DNA from 4 places in the Arthrobacter sp. SDR-2R genome. Region 4 is predicted to be linked to each of the others. Evidence: riboswitches for the same ligand, from Rfam matches in the RefSeq annotation. Region 4 holds a riboswitch; each other region holds the start of a gene.
The links. A riboswitch is a leader RNA that binds a small molecule or an ion and turns the genes downstream of it on or off. The one in region 4 is predicted to bind S-adenosylmethionine.
Positions count from the first base shown of each region.

Region 1: linked by a shared signal. The riboswitch ahead of AC3ANU_RS19850 (cobalamin-independent methionine synthase II family protein) and the one ahead of metX (homoserine O-acetyltransferase MetX) in region 4 are both predicted to bind S-adenosylmethionine.
Region 2: linked by a shared signal. The riboswitch ahead of AC3ANU_RS03785 (DUF1737 domain-containing protein) and the one ahead of metX (homoserine O-acetyltransferase MetX) in region 4 are both predicted to bind S-adenosylmethionine.
Region 3: linked by a shared signal. The riboswitch ahead of AC3ANU_RS09765 (aminotransferase class V-fold PLP-dependent enzyme) and the one ahead of metX (homoserine O-acetyltransferase MetX) in region 4 are both predicted to bind S-adenosylmethionine.

Region 1 covers NZ_CM173231.1:4,308,274-4,313,581, reverse strand. The annotation lists gene AC3ANU_RS19850 (cobalamin-independent methionine synthase II family protein) at 1-1,188, opposite strand, end outside; SAM riboswitch class I at 1,202-1,305, opposite strand; gene AC3ANU_RS19845 (SipW-dependent-type signal peptide-containing protein) at 1,562-2,257, shown strand; gene AC3ANU_RS19840 (S24/S26 family peptidase) at 2,276-2,890, shown strand; gene AC3ANU_RS19835 (hypothetical protein) at 3,123-3,620, shown strand; gene AC3ANU_RS19830 (choice-of-anchor G family protein) at 3,617-5,308, shown strand, end outside.
Region 2 covers NZ_CM173231.1:819,903-825,210, forward strand. The annotation lists gene AC3ANU_RS03775 (O-succinylhomoserine sulfhydrylase) at 1-1,072, opposite strand, end outside; gene AC3ANU_RS03780 (rhodanese-like domain-containing protein) at 1,073-1,483, opposite strand; gene AC3ANU_RS03785 (DUF1737 domain-containing protein) at 1,480-1,755, opposite strand; SAM riboswitch class IV at 1,769-1,884, opposite strand; gene opgC (OpgC domain-containing protein) at 2,110-4,575, shown strand; gene AC3ANU_RS03795 (hypothetical protein) at 4,670-4,924, opposite strand; gene AC3ANU_RS03800 (TetR/AcrR family transcriptional regulator C-terminal domain-containing protein) at 5,149-5,308, shown strand, end outside.
Region 3 covers NZ_CM173231.1:2,097,382-2,102,689, forward strand. The annotation lists gene AC3ANU_RS09765 (aminotransferase class V-fold PLP-dependent enzyme) at 95-1,513, opposite strand; SAM riboswitch class IV at 1,550-1,663, opposite strand; gene hisN (histidinol-phosphatase) at 1,816-2,628, opposite strand; gene rsgA (ribosome small subunit-dependent GTPase A) at 2,673-3,788, opposite strand; gene aroA (3-phosphoshikimate 1-carboxyvinyltransferase) at 3,772-5,160, opposite strand; gene AC3ANU_RS09785 (DoxX family protein) at 5,167-5,308, opposite strand, start outside.
Region 4 covers NZ_CM173231.1:3,418,001-3,423,308, forward strand. The annotation lists gene AC3ANU_RS15830 (LysR family transcriptional regulator) at 1-266, shown strand, start outside; gene AC3ANU_RS15835 (zinc-binding dehydrogenase) at 302-1,447, opposite strand; gene AC3ANU_RS15840 (MFS transporter) at 1,456-2,838, opposite strand; gene metX (homoserine O-acetyltransferase MetX) at 3,005-4,120, opposite strand; SAM riboswitch class IV at 4,133-4,248, opposite strand; gene AC3ANU_RS15850 (bifunctional o-acetylhomoserine/o-acetylserine sulfhydrylase) at 4,349-5,308, opposite strand, start outside.

The sequences.
Region 1 (5,308 bases), 890 kb from region 4:
GCGGCGGGCACCCTCACCCAGTGCCTCCAGCTTGGCGAAGGCGATCTGCGGGTGCACCCTGCCGCCCAGGCCACAGTCGGTGGAGGCAATGACGTTCCCGCGGCCCACGAGGTCCGCAAAGCGGACGATCCGGTCCGCCACCAGGTCCGGGTGCTCCACCACATTGGTGGCATGCGAAACAACGCCCGGGATGATCACCTTGCCCTCGGGGAGCTTTGTGTCCTCCCACACCCGCCATTCGTGTTCGTGGCGGACGTTTGCCGCTTCAAAGGAATAGGCGCCGGCGTTGACCTGAAGCACAGAGCCGATGATGTCGGCGAACGGGATGTCCGTGGTGTGTGGGCCGTGCCAGGATCCCCAGCACACGTGCAGCCGGATCTGTTCCTGCGGCAGGCCGCGCAGCGCCCAGTTGGTCGCTTCGACGCGCAGCTGGATGAACTTCAGGTAATCGTCCAGGGACGGCTCGGGATTGATCTGGTCCCAGCTTTCGGCCAGGGACGGATCATCGAGCTGCACCGTAAGGCCGGCCTCGATGATGGCCTTGTATTCCTCCCGCATGGCATCAGCGCAGGCGTAGACGAGTTCCTCGTCGCTCTTGTAGTACTCGTTGGCTACCCGCGCGCATGAGCCAGGGGAGAGGGAGGCCACGAAGCCATCCGTGAGGCCTGCGGCGGCGAGCCCGGTCCTCAAGTTCCGGATGTCCGAGGCCACCAGGTCCTGGCCCGTGTACGTCAGCGGTCCGGCGATCTTGGGCTGGGCAACGCTCCTGCGGTGGGTGAGGATGCCGGATGCGGGATCGCTGTAGGCCTCGTTGAAGGCCTGCCGGTCGCGCCGGTCCGGGAACGAGGTCAGGACAACGTTGCCGGGGGACGAGCGGCGGACGCCGGACTCGGCCCAGCGGTCCACGGTGGTTGGCTCAAGGCCCCCGAGCCGGGCGAAGGAGTAATTCCACCACGCCCCGTAATCCACCGAGCTGGACATGGTGTGCCCGTACTCGCCGTCGTTGGGGATGTCGATGCCAAGGTCCTTCTGGCGCTGCACCACGTCCACTACGGAGGCTTCGAGGAGTTCCAGGAATTCCGGCGTGATGCCGTCGGCTTCCTTGGCGGCGTTGGCCGCAATGAGTTCAGGGGTGCGGGGCAATGAACCGGCGTGGGTCACGCGGATATGGTCGGTGTTCTGGGACATGCTGGAATCTTCCTTTCCATCGGTCCTGGCAGTAGCACCTTCGGCCGGCAGGAGTCTGCCGGGACGTGGTTGCTGCGGCGTCATTGAGCCAGGTCTCTCGGCCGCTCCGGATGGTTCACTCCCACCTAAAGCGACAGCGTGGCGGCGGGGCAACTCGGTTTCATAATGTGGCGCGGCAGCGTCCGTCGGAGCGCGTCCGCACGATTCCGCCGGAGAAAGCGACAGTTGATAACATTTAATACACCGACTTGACTTTAATTAGTAAGTAATGATGATGTAGAAACATCGGTCTTTTGGGGGAAATGCCGATAATCCCCCATACCAGTGTCCCGGTTCCTACCGTTCGGGGTTTAATTCTAATTTGGGGGAAATCATGGTTGAATCAACCAGCGCTAAGCCGCGCTCGCAAAAGGCTAATAAAGTCCGCGCTATTCTTGCCGGCGGCCTTGTCTTGGGGATCGGCGCAGCCTTCACTCTCGCTGCGTGGACGGACAACGAGTGGGTCTTCGGCCAGAGCGGGAACGGCGGCGGCCCGGGTACCAAGGTCTACCACATGCAGCAGAACACGTGGTCCGGTACTTCAAGCGAGGCGGTTTGGGCTGACGAGCCGACTGCTCCCGGTGGAGCCCTGACATTCAGCGTCAATGCTGACGATCTCGTGCCGGGGTCGACGGTCTACGCCCCGATGCAGTTGCGGGCTTCCGACAAGTCCCAATCATTGGTGGCCACGCTGACGGGGGCTGCCCGGCTCGACGGAACTGATTCAGCCACCAACTCTGCAGCGCTGTACGGTGCTCTTCGGTACCAGCTGAAAAAGGAGGTGGACAAGGACCTTTGCAACGCCACCAACTTCTCCTCCAATGGAACTGATCTTGTTCCTGTTGGCTCGACCCTGAACACCCGTTCGGACACTCCGATCAACCTTCCGGCCGGAGCTACGGACGCAGCTGCGGGCACACCTGTGAGTCTTTGCTTCGCAATGACGCTCCCTTCGAATGCAAGCGTTGATCTTCAGGGATTGCGGACCACCCCCTTGTGGACCTTCAGCAGCACCGTAGGCCAGTCGTAGCCGCCACCCGTGCTTCGGATGTCCGCCAGGCGTGAGTCCGGGTTCCGGGCGGCGGCCGTGCCGTCCGGAACCCGGCTCCCGCCGGGGGTGGGAAGCGTGGCCCGGGGGTTCAGGGAGGTATTGCTTTCCGTCGTTGCCCTGCTGGGACTGGCATGCATCCTCTCCCTGGTCCTCGGCCTTTTCTTCAAAGCGTCCTTCGTCGTTTTCCGTACGGGATCGATGGAGCCGCTCTATCCAGTCGGTGCGCTGTCCCTGACCGTGCAGGTCACCGCCAAGGATCTCGTCCCGGGCGACGTCGTGTCGGTCCGCCGGGATGCGGCGACCGCCCTGGTGACCCACCGCGTGGTGGCAGTTGACCCGCCCAGTGTGGAGGGGGCCACAGCGTCGCTAAGGCTTCGCGGCGACGCTAACACTTCGGATGACCCGTTGCCCTACGAGGTGGCCACGGCGCAGAAGGTGCTGATCACCGTTCCCGGCTTAGGAGCTTGGGTCATGGCTTCACGGGGGCCGGAGTTCCTGGGTGCAGCAACGCTCGCTGTGACCGTGCTGGTGACATGGGCCTACTGGCCGAGACACGGTGCAACTGGCCAGGCGGAGGTCGACGACGAACCCCCGGCGAAACCACAACAGTAAGGTCGTAAATGACATGGCGGGAGCCAGCTTCAGGCGCGTCGCAAGAGCCGCGGGGGTTATCGCAGTTTTGCTGGCCACCGCTGCGCCCGGCGCAGCGGTGGCTGACGAACCATTGGTTCCGGTTCCGGAGACAGGAGCGGCAGGCTTCCTGTCCCTTTCTTCGTCGATGTATCCATTGGCCCTTCCTGCGCTTCAAGCAGGGGAGTCCTTCAGTTGGCAGATTGGCATTTCGGTGGACCAACCCAGCGGTGAGTCGACGCTGCAGGTGACTGCGGACGGTGGGCTTGCCGGCACAGGGACCTACCTGGTTTCCGTGGACGAATGCGACGTCGCCTGGCAGGGAAGCAGCGGCCTGGGCGGGGATTTGCGCTGTCCCATCGGTTCCACGCCGCGCATAGCGCCGGTGACGCTGGCCGAACACCGTCAGGACGTGCTGGTTCCCTTGCGGGATCTGCGCGGCGGCCCCTCACCTTACCTCCGCTTCATCCTTTACCGGCCCGCGGGTTCGCAGGATCCACCGGACACGTCGCTGACCTTGGGCATTGGGGTCACCGCTGCAGGCATTGACGACGCCGTGACCCCGCCGGGGCAGCGGCCGCCAGCACCGCTGGCGAACACAGGGACGGCGGTGCTCCAGGGACTGCTCGCGGGCTGCGGCCTCCTGCTGCTGGGCGCGGCGGCCGTAGCTGCCGGCCGCCGAACCAGGGCCCGGACCGGGAGAACATCATGACATCTCCGCGCAGGAACCTCCTCCACCGCGCGGCCAGGAACCCGCGCACCTCCCTGGCGATAGCAGCGGCGGCTGCGGTATGCCTGGCGGCAACCACTACGGTCACCACGGCGGCGTGGGTGGACAACGAATGGGCCGCCGGCAGCGTAGGCGTCGGCTCTCCGGGGGACTGCGCCACCAACACGCTCTTCAGCGGCGAGGCATCGGCCACCCAGCTCACGGGGAGCGTGCTGGGCACAGACCTGAATTCCGTAGCCGGAGTTGAGGGTCTCACAGTCACCAACGTCGACGGTGCGGTGTCACCGCTGCCTCTCACGGCTACTCCGGTGACAGGCGTTCCGGACGCCTTCATCAGCAAGCTGCCTGTCACGGCCCTTGGCGCTAATCCGGTGACGGCGGGCCTGGGGCTGGGGCTCCCGGTTGGTGGCCTGGGCACCTATACGCAGTGGGCGCAGGCGCAGGACAGCGGACAAACCCGCGCTGCCGCCGGGCTCGTCACTGACCAGTCCGGGGCTGTGGACGTGGGCGGGACGGCCACCGGAGCCAACACTGCGCCGCAGGCTGCCACGATCTCGCTGGGCAACGTCGTGCCCGGGTCGCTTGCCGGCGTCACCCTCGACGTCGGGGCCGTGGCGTCCTCCGCATCGGTCCAAGCGTGCGACCTGATCAACGGCTGGCCTACGCTGGCTGCAACTCCCGCCGTTGCGCGGGAGTACGGTATCGCCAGCCTCAACCTAAGGACCAGCGTCCCTGCGATTGGGGCTCTCAGCAGGAGCGGAGAATCCCAGCTCGACGATGTGCCGAACCAGTTGACGGCTTTGGTTGCCCCCGGTGCCTTGACCACCGCAATCTCCAGCGGCCTGAACTCCTTGCTTGATCCTGTTCTGGGACTGCTGGACAGTTCGGCCTCCACAACGGCCACTTTGTCAGCTCCCAGCCTTGGCGCAGTGCGCGCCCTCATGGAAGAGACGCTGGTCGACAATGAGAATACGGTCGCTGTCGACCTCGCGGCCGGTACCGTCCGGATAGACATTGCAGCGCTCACCGATGGGACGCTGGGACTTAACCGTCAAGTGGCAAACCACACGGTCCTGGACAGCACCGTGACGGGGAAGGCCACTGCCAAAGTCACCCAGCTCCTGAACCAGTGGGAGATTCGAGTTGCGGATGCCTTGACTGCGGCCATACGTGAGGCCACAATCGAGTCCCGCTCTGTTGTGACTGTGGTGGGCACCCTGGGCGTGCCGGTGGCCGAGATTGTCGTTGCTACCGGCCCGTTGAAGCTGAATGACTTCCTGGCCGGTACGGCCCCTCCACCCCTCGTCACCTCCAAGCTGCTGGGGCTCGGAATCGGCGGAACCCTTCTGAACATCATCCTCAGCACTCTGACCAACGGTGCCAATGGCGTGATTCAGGACGCCCTTCGAGCGACGATCTTCACAGCAGGCCTGGTGCCGCAGGTGGGGGCGGGCATCGATGCGCTGGTCGTTGATGCGGGAACAGCCGTCGGCAACCTGCTGTCGTCGATCAGCTCCCTCGTCTCCGTCCACGTAAACGTCCAACCTGACAAACCCTGGGCCGGGGTAAAACCCGCTGACGTATCAGCCAAAGCAGGGGAATACAAAGTGTCGGCTGTAAGGATTGGCGTGATTAATGATCCGGAACCACTGAGTCTTTCGCTTGGCACT
Region 2 (5,308 bases), 1.9 Mb from region 4:
TGGCGGGGTGCGTGATCAGGGACTTCGAATCACCAAGGTTGTTGGAGATGTCGATGATGCGCAGCCCGTCCAGCAGTGCGAAGGCCGCTTCCTTGCCGGAGCGCCCGCCGGAGGGAGCCAGCTCAAGCGTAAGGACCGTACCGCCGGCGCTCATCTGCCGTGCCGCCAGGTCGTACTGCGGGTGGGACTTGAGCAGCGGGTACTTCACCCAGCTCACGGCGGGCTGTTCTTCCAGCCACTCTGCGAGCCGGAGCGCCGTGGCGGAGGAATGGTTCACGCGCAGGCTCATGGTCTCCAGGCCCTTGGTCAGGACCCAGGCGTTGAACGCCGAGAGTGCGGGCCCGGTGTGGCGCATGAGCTGTTTCACGGGACCGTCGATGAACTCCTTGGTGCCCAGGATGGCGCCGCCCATGACCCTGCCCTGGCCGTCGATGTGCTTGGTGCCGGAGTAGACGATGACGTCGGCGCCCAGGTCACCGCAGCGCTGCAGCAGGGGAGTGGCGAAGACGTTGTCCGCCACCACCTTGGCGCCGGCGGCATGCGCAAGTTCGCTGACCGCGGCGATGTCCACGATCTCCTGCATCGGGTTGGACGGGGATTCGAAGAAGACGGCGGTGGTGGGCTTGGAGAGGGCCTCGCGCCACTGGTCCAGGTCCGGCCCGTCCACGAAGACGGTCTCCACGCCCCACCGGGGAAGGATCTCGTTCAAAATCACGAAGCACGAACCGAACAGCGACCGGGCGGCCACCACCCGGTCGCCGGCAGCCAGCAGGGCACCAAGCGCGGTGAACACCGCGGACATGCCCGACGCCGTCGCGAAGCAGGCTTCGGTGCCTTCCAGCAGCCGGAGCCGCTCCTGGAAGGTGGCCACGGACGGGTTGCCGTAGCGGGAGTAGACAAAGCGTTCGTCCTCGCCGGTGAAGGCGCGTTCAGCTGCTGCCGCGGATTCGTAGACGAAGCCGGAGTTCAGGAAAATGGCCTCGGACGTTTCCTGGAAGTTGGTGCGGTCCAGCCCGCCACGGACAGCCTGGGTGTCGGGGTTCCAGCCGGGGGCGTCTTGGTTGAAGGTCACTTAGTTCTTTCCGAGGTTGGTGGGAAGGCCGCGGTTTTTCCAGCCGTTGACGGTGCGTTCGCCATAGCGGTCCGGCTCGCCTTCAAAGCCCTCCAGCACGTTGTAGGAGGTGAAGCCGGCCCGGGTGGCCGCGATGGCTGCCGCGATGGACCGCTGGCCGGAGCGGCACAGGAACACCAGTTCGGTTGAACGGTCCTCGGGCGCCTGCTGGCTGAGGTCGTTGATGAAGTCGGGGTTGGGGATGCCGCCGGGGAAGGTCCACTGGATGAAGAGGGGGTCGTTGTCCGTGGCCTTGGTGTCCGGAATGCCGATGTGGGCCCATTCGCCCTCGGTGCGGACGTCCACCAGGATGGCGCCCTGTTCCAGCTTCTCCCATGCTTCCTGGGGCGTGAGGTCTCCCGCGTAGCTCATGCGTGGCCCTCGCCGTCGAACTCGCCTTCAAATTCGGCGTCCAGTTCATCCACTGCGGTGGCAACCGCGGCATCGGCCGAGGCGATTGCCGCCGGAAGGACCACTGCCTGCGCCACGATCACGCTGGTGCCGTTGAAGGTGGCTGCCGGGCTGCCGTGCAGCACATAGCCGTCGGCCAGGGCCGTGGAGATCCGCTCGCAGAATGAACGGTCATCCGGGCCGGTGATCAGGCGGTAGGACAATTTTTCGTCAGGGGCAGGTGCGTCAGACACGACGGATCTCCTTCTTTCACGCTTGCAGCTCGAATCGGTCGATATGCCGAGTATTCACCTGAGGCACCCCGCCGCGAAAGGGAGGGTTGCCGACCGGCCAGTCAGGGCTTCACACCGGTACTCATTACTCCCCAAAAACGTAACATCTGCCGCGCCAAGCCGCACCGCCGCCGTCGTCATGTTCCGTAATTGAGCAGCGCTGAAGGGAGGCGCGGGGTTGAAGGAAAGCGCGACGGCGGACATCGCCGCAGGTGGGCGGCCCGCCACGTGCCGCCCGGGGCCGCGGGGCCGATAAAGTTCTTACCGGGGCGCCGCCCCGTCGTCACAGCAATGAGCACCGGGGGTCCTGTCAGCATGCGGGCAAACACATCGCGCCACCAGGCCGCCATCCGGGGGACCCTCCGGCCGTCCATCGGGGCGTTCCTGGCCGCGGCCCTCGTCAGCCTCCTGGCCCTGCTGGCGGCTGCGCCGGCGCATGCGGCGGACGTTGCGCCGGAGAAGGGAAAGCCCTGGCTGGGCGCGGTGCTCGAGTGGGGCGAGGACACCGCCGCAGGTTTCAGCGGCCGGCTTGGTGCCAGTCCGGCCGTCTTCGGCCACGACATCACCATCCCCTACCGCGATTCGGAACGGAACGACCTTGACGGCTTCCTTCAGCAGGCCGCGTCCCTAGGCGCCCACGCCCTGCTCACGGTGAAGCCGTCAGTGCCCCTGGACCAGCTCGGCACCGCGGAAGCGGAAGCATTCGCAGCGCAGGTGCGCGACCTTACGTCCGGGTTCAAGGGGCAGTTGCTGATCCGGTTCGCCCCGGACATGAATGCAAGCTGGGTGGCCTGGGGCCAGCAGCCCGCCGCGTACCGGCAGGCCTTCAGGGCTGTGGCGGCAGCGTTCAAGAAGTACGACGGCGGCCGGGCCACCTTGGTGTGGGCGCCTTACCTGGGCAAGGACTACCCCTTTGACCGCAACCGGGATGCCCCGCAGCCCGGAACCGAAGGCTTTTCCCTCCTGGACACGAACGGCGACGGGGCCTGGAACTCAAGCGACAGCGCCTACGCCCCGTACTACCCGGGTGACGACGCAGTGGACTGGGTGGGGCTGGCCGCCTATCACGACGACACGGCCGGCGGCCCCGCCGTCAACTCCGAGCCGAGGGCCGGCGAGCTCCAGGACATGCTGACATCCTCCGGCGGCGAAAACTTCTACGGCACCTATTCCGAGGGGCGCAACAAGCCGTTCCTCCTCCAGACCTCTGCTTTCTACAGCCCCGCGTCCGGCGGCGCGCAGGAAACGGACATCAAGGCAGGCTGGTGGGACCAGGTGGTGGGAACTGCCACTTCCCCCGCTTTTGCCCGGACTGCCGCCGTTGTCTGGGACGAGCGCACCAGCACCAGGGATACCGGCGTGGCAAGCATCAGCTGGCTGCTCACGGGACAGCCGGGCATCGCCAAAGCGGCCCTGGACAGGCTGAAGGCATCGCCAATGGTCACCGGGCCGGTCACCGACGTGGCATCCGGGAGCACCTACGTCCGGGCCAACACGCTCTCCGGGGCTGCCGCCTGGACTGTTGCCGCCGCCATGGCCATCCTCCTGGTGGCCCTGTGGCAGATACCCCGCCGGATCAACGCAGCCACGGCCTGGGGCTACCAGGATCCCTCCGCCAGGGACTCGCGCATCGATCTGCTGCGCGGGATGGCCATCGTCTTTGTGGTGGTGAACCACCTGGGCATGGCATCGCTGTTCCAGCTGCTCACCCAGGAGGCCGTGGGCTTCGTGTCGGGTGCGGAACTGTTCGTCCTGTTCTCCGGACTGGTGGTGGGCATGGTGTACGGGCCCAAGGCCAGGGAGGACTTCGGGCAGGTGGTCGACCTCACGACCCGCCGCGCCGGCAAGCTCTACCTGACGGCGCTGGCCGTGCTGATCGGCGTCTTCCTTCTGTCCCTGCTCCCGTTCTTCCACACCGAGGCCCTGACCACGTTCGTGGACCAGGGGACCGGTGGCGCCGGGCACAACGGGGCCGGCCGGACCTACGACCTCTATTCGGGCATGGCATCGCTGTTCCAGTTCCCCGTCCCGCCCCAGGTGCTTCCGGCCATCGTGCTGCTGCAGTTCGGTCCCTGGCAGTTCAATGTCATGGGGCTCTATGTGGTGCTGTTGCTGGTCAGCCCGCTGATCCTCGCGGCGCTGAACCGCGGGAAGGCCATCTGGGTCGGGGCGGTGTCGGTTGCCGTGTATGCGGCAGGTGCCATGACCAGGTTCCGGATCCTGCCCTCGCAGTTCGAGGACTCCTTCCCGCTGCTGGTGTGGCAGGTGCTTTTCGTGCTTGGGCTGGTTGCGGGCTACCATCGGCGCAGCATCACAGCGTGGCTGTCGCGCCACACGTGGGTGGTGGTTGCCTGCACCACGGCAGCATTCGCTTTGGCCTTCCTGTCCTGGGGCAACCCCTACCTGGCCAACGCCTATGACGTCCGACTGGCGCTTCTGCCGGATGCGTCCTACCGGGCAATGTATGACGCCTTCTTCGGCCGGACATACCTGGCCCCGGGCCGGCTGCTCAACGTCCTGGTCCTGGTGGTGGCTGCGTACGCATTCCTCAGTGCCTACTGGAAACCGGTGGACCGGGCCCTGGGCTGGTTCCTGGTCCCGCTGGGCCGGGCCACGCTGTACGTCTTCATCATGCACGTGGTGCTGATCGCCGTCGTGGCCAACATCCCGGCCCTGCAGCAGCAAAGCATCTTCCTCAACACCGTGGCCTACGCCGTGGTCCTGGGGCTGCTCTGGGTGATGGTCCGCACCAGGTTCCTCTTCCGGATCATCCCTACCTAGCCCGGGGCATGAAAAATGCTGCGGCACGGGCGCGCCACAGCATTTGATCATGTACCACCCGGCTGCCCGGTGGCCTCTTACGAATCCGGGGGTCTCAGACGAGGCCCGGGTAGCTGGTCATGATGTAGTCCGCAGCGGCAGGACCCTTCATGCGCAGCCCGTTGCGGCGCGGCGGGATCCGGTGCTTCATGGCTGCCCAGAAGGTGGACTCGGTGCCGGCCGGCTGCTGGTTGAGGAAGCACCAGCTGGTGTACAGGCCGTAGAGGCGGTCGCGGTCCATGCTGGAACCAGCGGCGTGGTCGGGGTAGGTGGCTTCGTGGAGAAAAGTATCGAACTGCGAATGTGCCATGATGGCTTCCCTTCGCTAAGTGCTCGGCGCCGCCGTTCGGCTACAGCAGCAAGATTTGATGCCCTGCACATGGCCATCGAATCTATAGGTTGGGTCCCCTGAAAGGCATCTGGGGCCTCAGCGTCGTCAGCGCCTGTCTACGATGTAGACTTTACTCGTAGACTACAAGTAAGGCAACCGTCTCGATTAATCCGGGCCGCCACTTCCACCGCTAGGACAACACCATGAATCCCCCGCACGCTTCCGGCCGCACCCCCGCCAAGGCCAGGCTGAGCAGGGAGGTCGTGCTGGCCAAGGCCCTGGAACTGGTTGATGCCGAAGGACTGGATGCACTGACCATGCGCCGCCTGGGGCAGGAGCTTGGCCGGGACCCGATGAGCCTGT
Region 3 (5,308 bases), 1.3 Mb from region 4:
TCCTTCAGCTGACGTCCTGCGGTACCTTTCGAATTTACCGCATTCCCCTGACGCACGGTCAGCCGGCTGAAACAGGAGTGGCCGGTCTCCGGCGTCAGTCGTCGATGCAGGGCGCTGCGCCGGCTGTTCCAGGGGTGTTGGGCGCCCAGTGCGGGTAGGTGCGGGTGTCGTTGGCAGGGACCCAGCGGCCTGCGTCCACCACGTAGTCCCAGCCCAGCCCGTTGCTCCGGAGCGCCTGGATGCCGGCCAGCAGGCGCTCGGCATCTTCCAGGCGCGAACCGACGCCGAAGCTGGCGCGGAGGGAACCGGACGGCAGGCCCAGGCGCTTCAGCAGGGGATGGGCGCAGAAGCGCCCGTCACGCAGGCCCACGCCATGCTCTGCCGAAAGGTACGCAGCCACCAGTCCTGCGTCGTATCCCTCGACGGAGAAGTTGACCACCCCGATGGTGTCCGTTTCGGGGTTGGTGTCCTTGAAGATCTGGTGAACCGTGACGCCGTCGATCCGCTGGAGTCCCTCCACCAGGAAGGAGCGGATGGCGGACTCGTGGGCGTGCCAGCGTTCCTGGTCCAGGCCGGCAATGACCTGGGTGGCGCGGGCCAGCGTGGCGGCCCCCAGGACGTTCGGCGAGCCCCCCTCATGGCGGGCCGGGCCGGTGGCCCAGCTGACGCCGTCGAGCCTGGCTTCCTTGACGGCGCCGCCCCCGGCGAGGTGCGGGACGCCGGCGTCCAGCCAGTCCGGGCGTCCCACCAGGACGCCGGCGCCGAAGGGCGCGTACAGCTTGTGGCCGGAGAAGGCGAGGTAGTCGACGTCATCCGCGCTGATGTCTATGCGGCGGTGCGGCGCGAGCTGGGCCGCATCCACCACGATCCGTGCGCCATGTTCGTGGGCCAGCGCGGCCAGCGCCCGGATGGGGAGGATTTCGCCGGTCACGTTGGAGGCCCCGGTGACCGCGACCAGGCTGACACCGCCCTGTCCAAGCTCGGCACGTACGGCTTCAAGGGTGCCGGTGATGGTGTCGGCGGCGACGATGCTGCGGTGCGGGACGCCCTGCCACGGCAGGAGATTGGCGTGGTGTTCGATGTCCAGGTACAGCACTTCGCCGTCGTGGCGGCCATCGGTCACGGGAAGGCAGCCGGCCAGCAGGTTCAGCGAATCCGTCGTGTTGCGGGTGAAGATGACCGAATCATCCGGGCGGCCGCCCACGAAATCCCTGACGATGCTGCGCGCGTTCTCGTACACGGAGGTGCTGATCTGGGATGCGTATCCTGCCCCGCGGTGGACGCTGGCGTAGTAGGGGAGGATCTCATTCAGGTAAGCGGACACTACGGACAGTGCCGGGGCGGAGGCGCCGTAATCGAGGTTGGCGTACCGCACGTGGCCGCCCGAAATCAGGGGCGCCTGGATTTCGGCGCCGGTGACGGCAGCGAGCGGCCGGCCGGCTGCGGCGTGGCGTGCATGGGGGACGGCAGCTTCGGCAATGACGGGCTGGGGGGAGACGGTGGCAGTTGTCACAGAGACCTCACTTGGTACAGGACTCCGGCATAGTGGAATCCGCGCTTGCCGCATCCGCTCCGGACCGGCCTGGTCGTCACCCGGGGCACCCCACCGCGAATGGAGGGTTGCCGGCCAGCAAACCGGGGTTTTGCGCTGGCACTCGTGACCTGCATAAAAGCGTAGGACATGGGGCGGCCAGGACTGAAGCCGCGGCAATTGTTAAGGGCTTTGTTACGCGCCCCCGAATAAACGACGCCGGGCACCTGCCTTGGGAGGTGTCCGGCGTCGCATTATTCGTTCAAACGTGGAAAGCGCGTGAGTTACAGCAGATCGTCCAGGTACGGGTTCAATCGGTGCAGGACCTCCGAGTGCAGGATTGAGTTCGTGGCCAGGGCGTTCCCGCCGAACGGGCCGTCCTCGCCTTCCAGGGATGTGAACCGGCCGCCGGCCTCCACCACGATCGGCACCAGGGCAGCCATGTCATAGAGGTTCAGCTCGGGTTCGCAGGCGATGTCCACGGAGCCCTCGGCCACCATGCAATACGACCAGAAATCCCCGTAGGCCCGGGTCCGCCAAACGTCCTCGGTAAGGCCGAGGAACTCGTCAAGGTTTCCGCGTTCCTTCCACCCGCCCAGGCTGGAGTAGGAGAGGGAGGCGTCGGAAAGCTTCGACACGTTGGACACGCGGAGGCGGGTGGCGGCGGCAAGGGACCTGCCCATGTACGCGCCCATGCCTTTCGCCGCCCACCAGCGCTTGCCCAGGGCCGGGGCGCTGACGACGCCCACCACCGGTTCGCCCTCATCCACGAGGGCGATCAGCGTGGCCCATACGGGAACGCCGCGGACAAAGTTCTTGGTTCCGTCAATGGGGTCGATGATCCAGCGCCGGGAACCGTGGCCGGTGCTGCCGAATTCCTCGCCCAGGACGGCGTCGCGGGGGCGTGAACGGGAGAGCTGGCCCCGGATGGCTTCCTCGGCGGCCTTGTCCGCGTCGGTGACCGGCGTCAGGTCCGGCTTGGTCTCAACGTGGAGGTCCAGGGCCTTGAAGCGGCTCATGGTCTGGTCATCCACGGAGTCGGCCAGGACATGGGCCAGGCGCAGGTCATCGTTGTAGCTCGAAGCGGGTTGGATCATGGTTCCAAACTACCGTCTGTGGACGGTTCTGCCGGGAGAACGCGTCAGTTGACGCTGCCGAGCTCCTTGGTTTCCTGTGCTTCCATCCTCGGGTCCGTACCAAGCAGGCGCCGCAGCGAGGCCAGCCGGGCCGCGCCGGTGGGACCTGCGTGTCCGCCTGCCACCCAGTCGTCGAGGCCGCAGTTCACTGCGGTTGCGGTGTGCTTGCAGCCCCGTTCGCAGTTCTCGATGCCGGGGGAGAGGTCCGGGAAGGAGCGCAGGATGCGGTCAGGGTCCACGTGCGCCAGGCCAAAGGAACGGATGCCGGGGGTATCGATGATCCAGCTGCCGGGAGGCGCGTCCGCCAACCGCAAGGCAAGGGCCGACGACGACGTGTGGCGGCCGCGCCCGGTCACGGCATTCACGCCGCCGGTGGCCCGCTCGGCGCCGGTCAGGGCGTTCACCATGGTGGACTTGCCGACGCCGGAGTGCCCCAGCATAACGGTGACCTTGCCATCGAGATGGTCCCGCAGCGCCGCCACTGCGGCGCTGTCCAGCCGCGCCGAGAGCCCGTCATCGGACCGGGCATCGATTCCCGACGCCTGCGCATCCGCCGTCTTGCTGATGATCACCGGGAAGTCCAGGTGCGTGTAGTTGGAAAGCAGGTCCGCGGGGTCTTTGACGTCGGCCTTGGTGACCAGCAGGATGGGTTCGATTCCGGCGTCGTATGCGGCCACGAGCGCGCGGTCGATGAACCCCGTGCGGGGTTCCGGGTTGGCGGCAGCCACCACGATCACCAGTTGGTCGGCGTTGGCCACCACCGCGCGCTCCACGGGGTCGGTGTCGTCGGCGCTGCGGCGCAGGAGGGTGTGGCGGTCCTGGATCTTCACCAGCCGGGCCAGCGTGTCCGGCGCGCCGGACACGTCCCCCACGAGCGAGACGAAGTCGCCTGCCACAACGGGCGAGCGCCGAAGTTCCCGGGCGCGCGCGGCAATGACAACGCGCTCATTCTCCGAGTCCTCGTCCACTACCGCGGTGTACCGCCCGCGGTCCACCGTGATGATCCGTCCGGTCACGGCGTCGTCGTGGCTGGGGCGGTCTTTGGTGCGCGGCCGGGAGCCCTTCTTGCTGGGACGGATCCGAACGTCCGATTCGTCCCAGGAATCAGTGCTCCGCGCCACTGCCGCGCCCTTCCGGTCCGGCGGCGGACCCTTCTCCCTGGGCCAGCATGCCGGCCCACAGCTGCGGGAAATCCGGCATGGTCTTGGCCGTGGTGCCGATGTCCTCCACCTGGACGCCTTCGACGGCGAGTCCCAGGATTGCGCCGGCCGTGGCCATGCGGTGGTCGGCGTAGCTGTGGACGACGCCGGCGTGCAGCCGGGCGGGCCGGATCACCAGGCCGTCGCTGGTTTCCTCGGCGTCGCCGCCCAGCCGGTTGATCTCCGATACCAGGGCCGCGAGCCTGTCCGTCTCGTGTCCCCTCAGGTGGGCGATGCCGCTGAGGCGGGAAGGCCCCGTGGCAAGGGCACACAGGGCCGCGACCGTGGGAGCCAGTTCACTGGTGTCCGCGAAGTTGCCGCCCTTGATCTCCGGGCCGCCGGTGACGGTCAGGACACCGTCAGCCAGGGTGACCGAGGCGCCCATGCTGGCCAGGATTCCGCGCCACAGGTCCCCCACCTGCTGCGTTTCATCAGGCCAGTTGGGAATCCGTACGGTGCCCCGCGTGGCCAGGGCCGCAGCCAGGAAGGGCCCGGCGTTGGAAAGGTCCTGTTCAATCCGCTGGTCGAAGGCGCGGATGGGTCCCGGCGCCACCACCCAGTGGTTGGGGACGGAGTCGTCCACTGAAACGCCGGCACCGCGCAGGACGGCCACTGTCATGTTGATGTGGTCCAGGCTGGGTACCGGCTTGCCCACATGTTCCAGGTGCAGGCCGTCGTCGAACCTTGCGCCCACCAGGAGGAGGGCGGAGACGAACTGCGAGGAGGCGCTGGCATCGATCACCAGATGGCCGCCGCGGACTGCGCCGTTGCCTTCCACCACAAAAGGGAGCGACGACGGCGCGCTGCCGTCTTCGGCGGAAACGGCCACGCCCAGGGCTTTGAGGGCTTCGATGATGGTTCCCATGGGGCGCTTGCGGGCGTGGGGATCGCCGTCGAACACGCTGGCTCCGTTGCGGAGCGCCGCCAGCGGCGGAACGAACCGCATGACGGTGCCGGCAAGTCCGCAGTCGATCCTGGTGTGGGACGCGGCCGCTGCCGCCGGCAGCGGAACCACCTCCAGGTCGGGCCCAAAGGCACCGTCCCCGGGCACTTCGGTGATGACGGCACCGAGCTGCCGCAGTGCGTCGACCATGAGTGCGGAGTCCCTGGAATGCAGGGGGGCCCGCAGCCGGGACGGGCCGTCCGCGAGGGCTGCCAGGACCAGGTACCTGTTGGTCAGGGACTTCGATCCGGGCACCGTCACGGTGGCGTTAACGGGCCGGGACGCAAAGGGTGCGGCCCAGTGCTGGACAGGCGTTCCGGACCCGTCCCGGGTGGCAACTGCTGCGGTCATTCGTGTTTATGCTCCCGTAGCGTGTTCGACGGCGCGGCGCACGGCCTTGTCCGCCTTGTTCAGCTTCTTGGTGGTGGTCCTGCGCGCGTCGGCGGCCAGGTGCGAGGCGTTACGACGGGCATCGGCCGCCAGGTGCTCGGCGCGCCAG
Region 4 (5,308 bases):
TTCCGCTGCCCAGGACGAGCTTCCAGGCCACCAGCGTGTTCGCCCAGGTGGAGGCGGTACGGCAGGGTGCGGGCATTGGGCTGCTGCCCAACTTCATGGTGGCGGGCTGCGGGGACTTCGTGCCCGTCCTGGCGGCCGACTTTGAGCGCCAGCTCCCCATCTGGGCCGTTGCCCGCCCGGAGTCGCTCCGGTCCGCACCGGTCCAGGCGGTGATTGCGGCACTCAAGGCGGAAATGAAGGAGCGCTCCGGGGTGCTGGCGGGGTAGGCGCGGTTCTTGCGGACCCAGGCCCCCCGAACAAGTCAGGCCTGGAACAGCCGCCTTACCACCTGCCCGGATGCCAGCGCGTCCAGGCCCTCATTGATCTCGCTGAGCGGCCGGGTGTCAGTGTGCAGCAGCTCAACCGGCAGCCTGCCTTCGCGCCAGAACGCCAGGTACTGCGGAATGTCGCGCGCCGGCACGGCATCCCCCATGTAAGAGCCCAGCAGCCGTTTTCCCGCCCCGGCAAACTGCAGGGCCGGCACCGTCAACTGGGCGGACGGATGGGGCAGGCCCACCGACACCACGGCGCCTCCCCGCGTCACCTGCTCCAGGCAGGAGGCGATAACGCCTGCTGATCCCACTGCTTCAATGGCAACGTCCACACCGTCCCCGGACGCTTCCGCGATCAGCCGTGCCGCGTCCTCCGGCGTTCCCACCGATGTGGCGCCGGCGTCGCGGGCCAGCTGGTGCTTGCCTTGGTTTGGATCGATGGCAATGACGTCGGCGGCTCCGGCGAGGCGCGCTGCCATGACGGCTGACAGGCCCACGGCTCCGAGGCCGAACACCGCTACGGACTGCCCCGGACTTACAGCCGCGGTATTCAACACTGCACCCATTCCGGTGAGCACGGCGCAACCAAACATCGCGGCAACCGTGTCCGGGACGTCGTCGTCGATCACCACCACCGATTCCCTTGCCACCACTGCGTAATCGGCGAAGGCCGAGACGCCAAGGTGGTGGTTGATCCGTTCCCCTGCCGGAGTCCGCAGCAGTGCCGGCCCGTGCAGCAGGTCGCCGGAGCCATTGACCTCTGCTGCACGGTGGCAGAGGGCCGGCCGGCCGGCCAGGCATGCACGGCACCCGCCACAGCTCGGCACGAAGACCAGCACCACATGGTCGCCCACGGCCACGTCGGACACGCCGGCCCCCACGGACACCACCCGACCCACCGCCTCGTGGCCCAAGGCCATGGGCAGCGGCCGGACGCGGGAACCGTCCACCACCGAGAGGTCCGAGTGGCAGAGGCTGGAGTAGGTGATGGCAACACCAAGCTCACCGGCGCGGGGCTCCGGCTGCTCCAGTTCCTGCACCAGCAGCGGAGCGGCCTCGGAGTAGGTCTGCTTCCCGTTGCCGGCCCCCGTGGTGGGGGCGGCGGGAACGGTGGAGTACAGGACGGCGGCTTTCACGGATCCTGCTACTTCTTGCGGGCGGCAAGGAGGTCGGCGGTGCCCTGGGCGTCGGCGGCGTCCACGTCGTGCAGCGAGATGCCGCGGGTTTCCTTCAGGAAGTAGACCGCGACGGCGGTAATGGCGCAGGCGATCAGCAGGTAGACCGCCACGGGGACGGAGGACTTGTAGGCGCCCAGGAGCGAGGCGGCGATGATCGGGGCCAGGGATCCTGCCACGATCGACGTCACCTGGTAGCCCAGGGACACCCCGGAGTAGCGCATCCGGGTGGGGAACATTTCCGCCATGATGGCAGGCTGCCCGGCGTACATGAAGGCGTGGAACACCAGGCCGATCATGATGGCGGCCAGGATGATGGCATCGTTCTTGGTGTCCATCATGGGGAAGGCGAAGAAGCCCCAGGTGGCCCCCATGATGGCGCCGGCCATGTAGACGGGCCTGCGGCCAAACCGGTCCGACAGCTTGCCGACCATGGGCACGACTGCGAAGTGCAGGGCGTGGGCAAGGAGCAGCAGGAGGAGGATGCGGGTGGTGTCGGCCTGGACCACGGTTTTCAGGTAGGTGATGGAGAACGTGACCACGAGGTAGTACAGGATGTTTTCCGCCAGGCGCAGGCCCATGGCGGTGAAGACGCCGCGGGGGTAGCGCCGGAATACCTCAGCGACGCCGTAGCCCTTGTGGCCGGCTTCGACCTCTTTGCGGGCTTCGAGGAAGATCGGTGCGTCATTGACCTTGGTGCGGATGTAGTAACCGATCAGGACGATCACCGCGGACAGCCAGAACGCTACGCGCCAGCCCCACCCCAGGAAGGCGTCCTGGGTCAACGTGGAGGACAGGGTGAACAAGACGGCGGTGGCAAGCAGGTTTCCCAGCGGCACTGCCGACTGTGGCCAGCTGGCCCAGAAACCGCGGGATTTGCTGGGGCTGTGTTCGGCCACGAGGAGGACGGCGCCGCCCCACTCGCCGCCAACGGCGAAGCCCTGGGCGAACCGGAGGACCACCAGCAGTGCGGGAGCCCAGTAGCCGATCTGCTGGAACGTGGGCAGGCAGCCCATGAGGAAGGTGGAGACGCCTACCAGGATGATGCTCAGCTGCAGCAGCTTCTTGCGTCCGAACTTGTCGCCGAAGTGGCCAAAGACGATGCCGCCGATGGGGCGCGCCACGAAACCGACGGCATAAGTGAGGAAGGCGGCGATGATGCCATCCAGTTCTGTGCCGGCGTTGGGGAAGAAGGCCTTTCCGAACACCAGGGTGGCAGCCGAGGCGTAGAGGAAGAACTCGTACCACTCAACAACGGTTCCGGCCATGGAGGCCGTAACCACTTTCTTAAGGCCTGAAGCCTTGACGTCGGTTTCCTCTGTGCGCCTTGCGGCGGAGCTTTCCGTACTCATGCGAACTCCTTCGGCGTCGTCGTCGACACCACGGGGACCAATCAATGGCGGCCGGGTGTGATGCACACCACGAACGCACCGGATTCGATTGAGTATGGTCTGCCTGCGGTGCAACCTCAACGCCGATTAGTGCAGAAGGCATCTGCAGGAATGCACATGCGCGGCGCTAGGCCAGGAAGCTGCTCCGGAGCTGGCTGCCCAGCTGCCCGATCTCGGTCAGGAACCCGTCGTGCCCGATCGGCGCCTGGATGACGTGCACGTCCACGTCCCCCGGCAGGGCCTGGGCCAGCTCACGGGACTGCGACGGGAAATACAGCCGGTCCGAATCCACGGCGGCCACGAAGAACCTGGCGGTGGACCTGGCCAGGGTTTCGGCCAGGGTTCCGCGGCCCCGGCAGATGTCATGGCTCATCAGCGCCTCGGTGAGGGCGATATAGCTGTTGGCGTCGAAGCGCTTCACGAGCTTGCTGCCCTGGTGGTCCAGGTAGCTTTCCACCTGGTAGCGGCCGCGGGCGGCCAGAGCCTCACCCTTCAGGGGCGACTCCGGCGCCTGGGGTTCCCGGCCGAAGCGGCCTTCCAGTTCAGCCGCGGACCGGTAGGTGATGTGGGCAATGCGCCGGGCAAGTGCCAGCCCGGCTTCCGGGCAGGGGCCGCCGTAGTAGTCGCCGCCGTTGAAGTGTGGGTCCTGCCGGATGGCCAGGGTCTGGGCCTGCGCGAAGGCGATCTGTTCCGCCGTGCTCGCGGCACCCACGGAGATGACGGCGCAGCGCTGCACCCTCTCCGGGTAGGTCACTGCCCATTCAAGGGCGCGGGCGCCGCCCATGGATCCGCCCAGGACAGCGAACCAGCTGCTGATGCCCAGCTGGTCAGCCAGCCGGGCCTCTGCCACCGTGCTGTCCCGCAGGGTGACCAGGGGGAAGCGGGAGCCCCAGGGGGCTCCGTCCGGGGCGGCCGACGACGGGCCCGTGGACCCGTAGCAGCCGCCCACGATGTTGACGGACACCACGAAGAACTTGTCCGTGTCCACGGGAGCGCCGGGACCGGCCAATTGTTCCCACCAGCCTTCTTCGTCCGTGTCGCCGCGGGTCACGTGGGTGCTGCCGGTCAGGGCGTGCTCGATCAGGATGGCGTTGCTGGCGTCGGCGTTGAGCGTGCCCCAGGTTTCGTAGGCCAGCGTGACGTCCGGGAGGTATCCCCCGGCTTCAAGTTCCAGCCCTCCGATGGAGGCGTAGCGGACAATTCCGTGTTCGGGGATGGTGGTTCGGGCGACGGTAATCGTCATGGCAAGACCTCTTCTACGCGCTTGCCTGCCGTCGTCTGACCGGCAGGCCAGGTCCTCACCCGGGGCACCCCACCGCGGATGGAGGGTTGCCGGCCAGCAAGCCGGGGCTGTCACTGGCACTCATGACCTGGTTCGAGTGTACGAAACACCCCCCGCTCCAGGCCAAGAGTGTGACTGGTTGTGACTTCCCCGCTTGCCGGCCCTCCCGGCGTCAGCCCTGGCGCGCTTTTAGCTCTGGGCGCCTTTGGCAGCGCGGAAACCCGCTTCCAGGTCGGCCAGGATGTCGTCGATGTGCTCCAGGCCAACAGAGAGCCGGACCAGTCCCGGATTCACCCCGGCCACCGCTTGCTGCTCCGGCGAGAGCTGGCTGTGGGTGGTCGACGCCGGGTGGATGACCAGGGAGCGGACGTCGCCGATGTTGGCCACGTGGGAATGCAGCTCCAGGGCGTCGACGAAGCGCTTGCCCGCCTCCGCTCCGCCGGCAAGGTTGAAGGCCACGACGGCGCCCGTTCCCTTGGGCCCGTACTTGCGGCCACGCTCGTACCAGGGGCTGGAGGGCAGCCCGGCGTAGGCGACGGATTCGACGTCGTCCCTTCCTTCCAGCCAGCGCGCCACTTCAGTGGCGTTGGCAACGTGGCGTTCCACCCGCAGGCTCAGCGTCTCCAGGCCCTGGGAGATCAGGAAGGCGTTGAAGGGGGAAACCGCCGAGCCAAGGTCGCGCAGCAGCTGGACGCGGGCCTTGAGGATGTAGGAGAGGTTGGCACCCAGCGCACCGTCGGCGCCTAGGTCGCGGGCGTAGACCAGGCCGTTGTAGGTGGGGTCCGGGGTGTTGAAGCCGGGGAACCGTTCAGGGTCCTTGCCGAAGTCGAATTTGCCGGAATCCACGATCACGCCCGCTATTGCGGAGCCGTGGCCGCCCAGGTATTTGGTGGCGGAGTGGATCACGATGTCCGCACCCCACTCCAGTGGGCGGATCAGGTAGGGCGTGGACAGGGTGTTGTCCACGATCAGTGGCACGCCTGCCTGGTGGGCCACCTCGGAGATGCCTTCGATGTCCAGGACGTCCTGGCGGGGATTGGACACCACTTCACCGAAAAAGAGCTTGGTATTCGGCTGGACGGCGTCGCGCCACTGGTCCAGGTTGTCGGGATCCTGGACGAAGGTGACCGAGATGCCGAACTTCTTCAG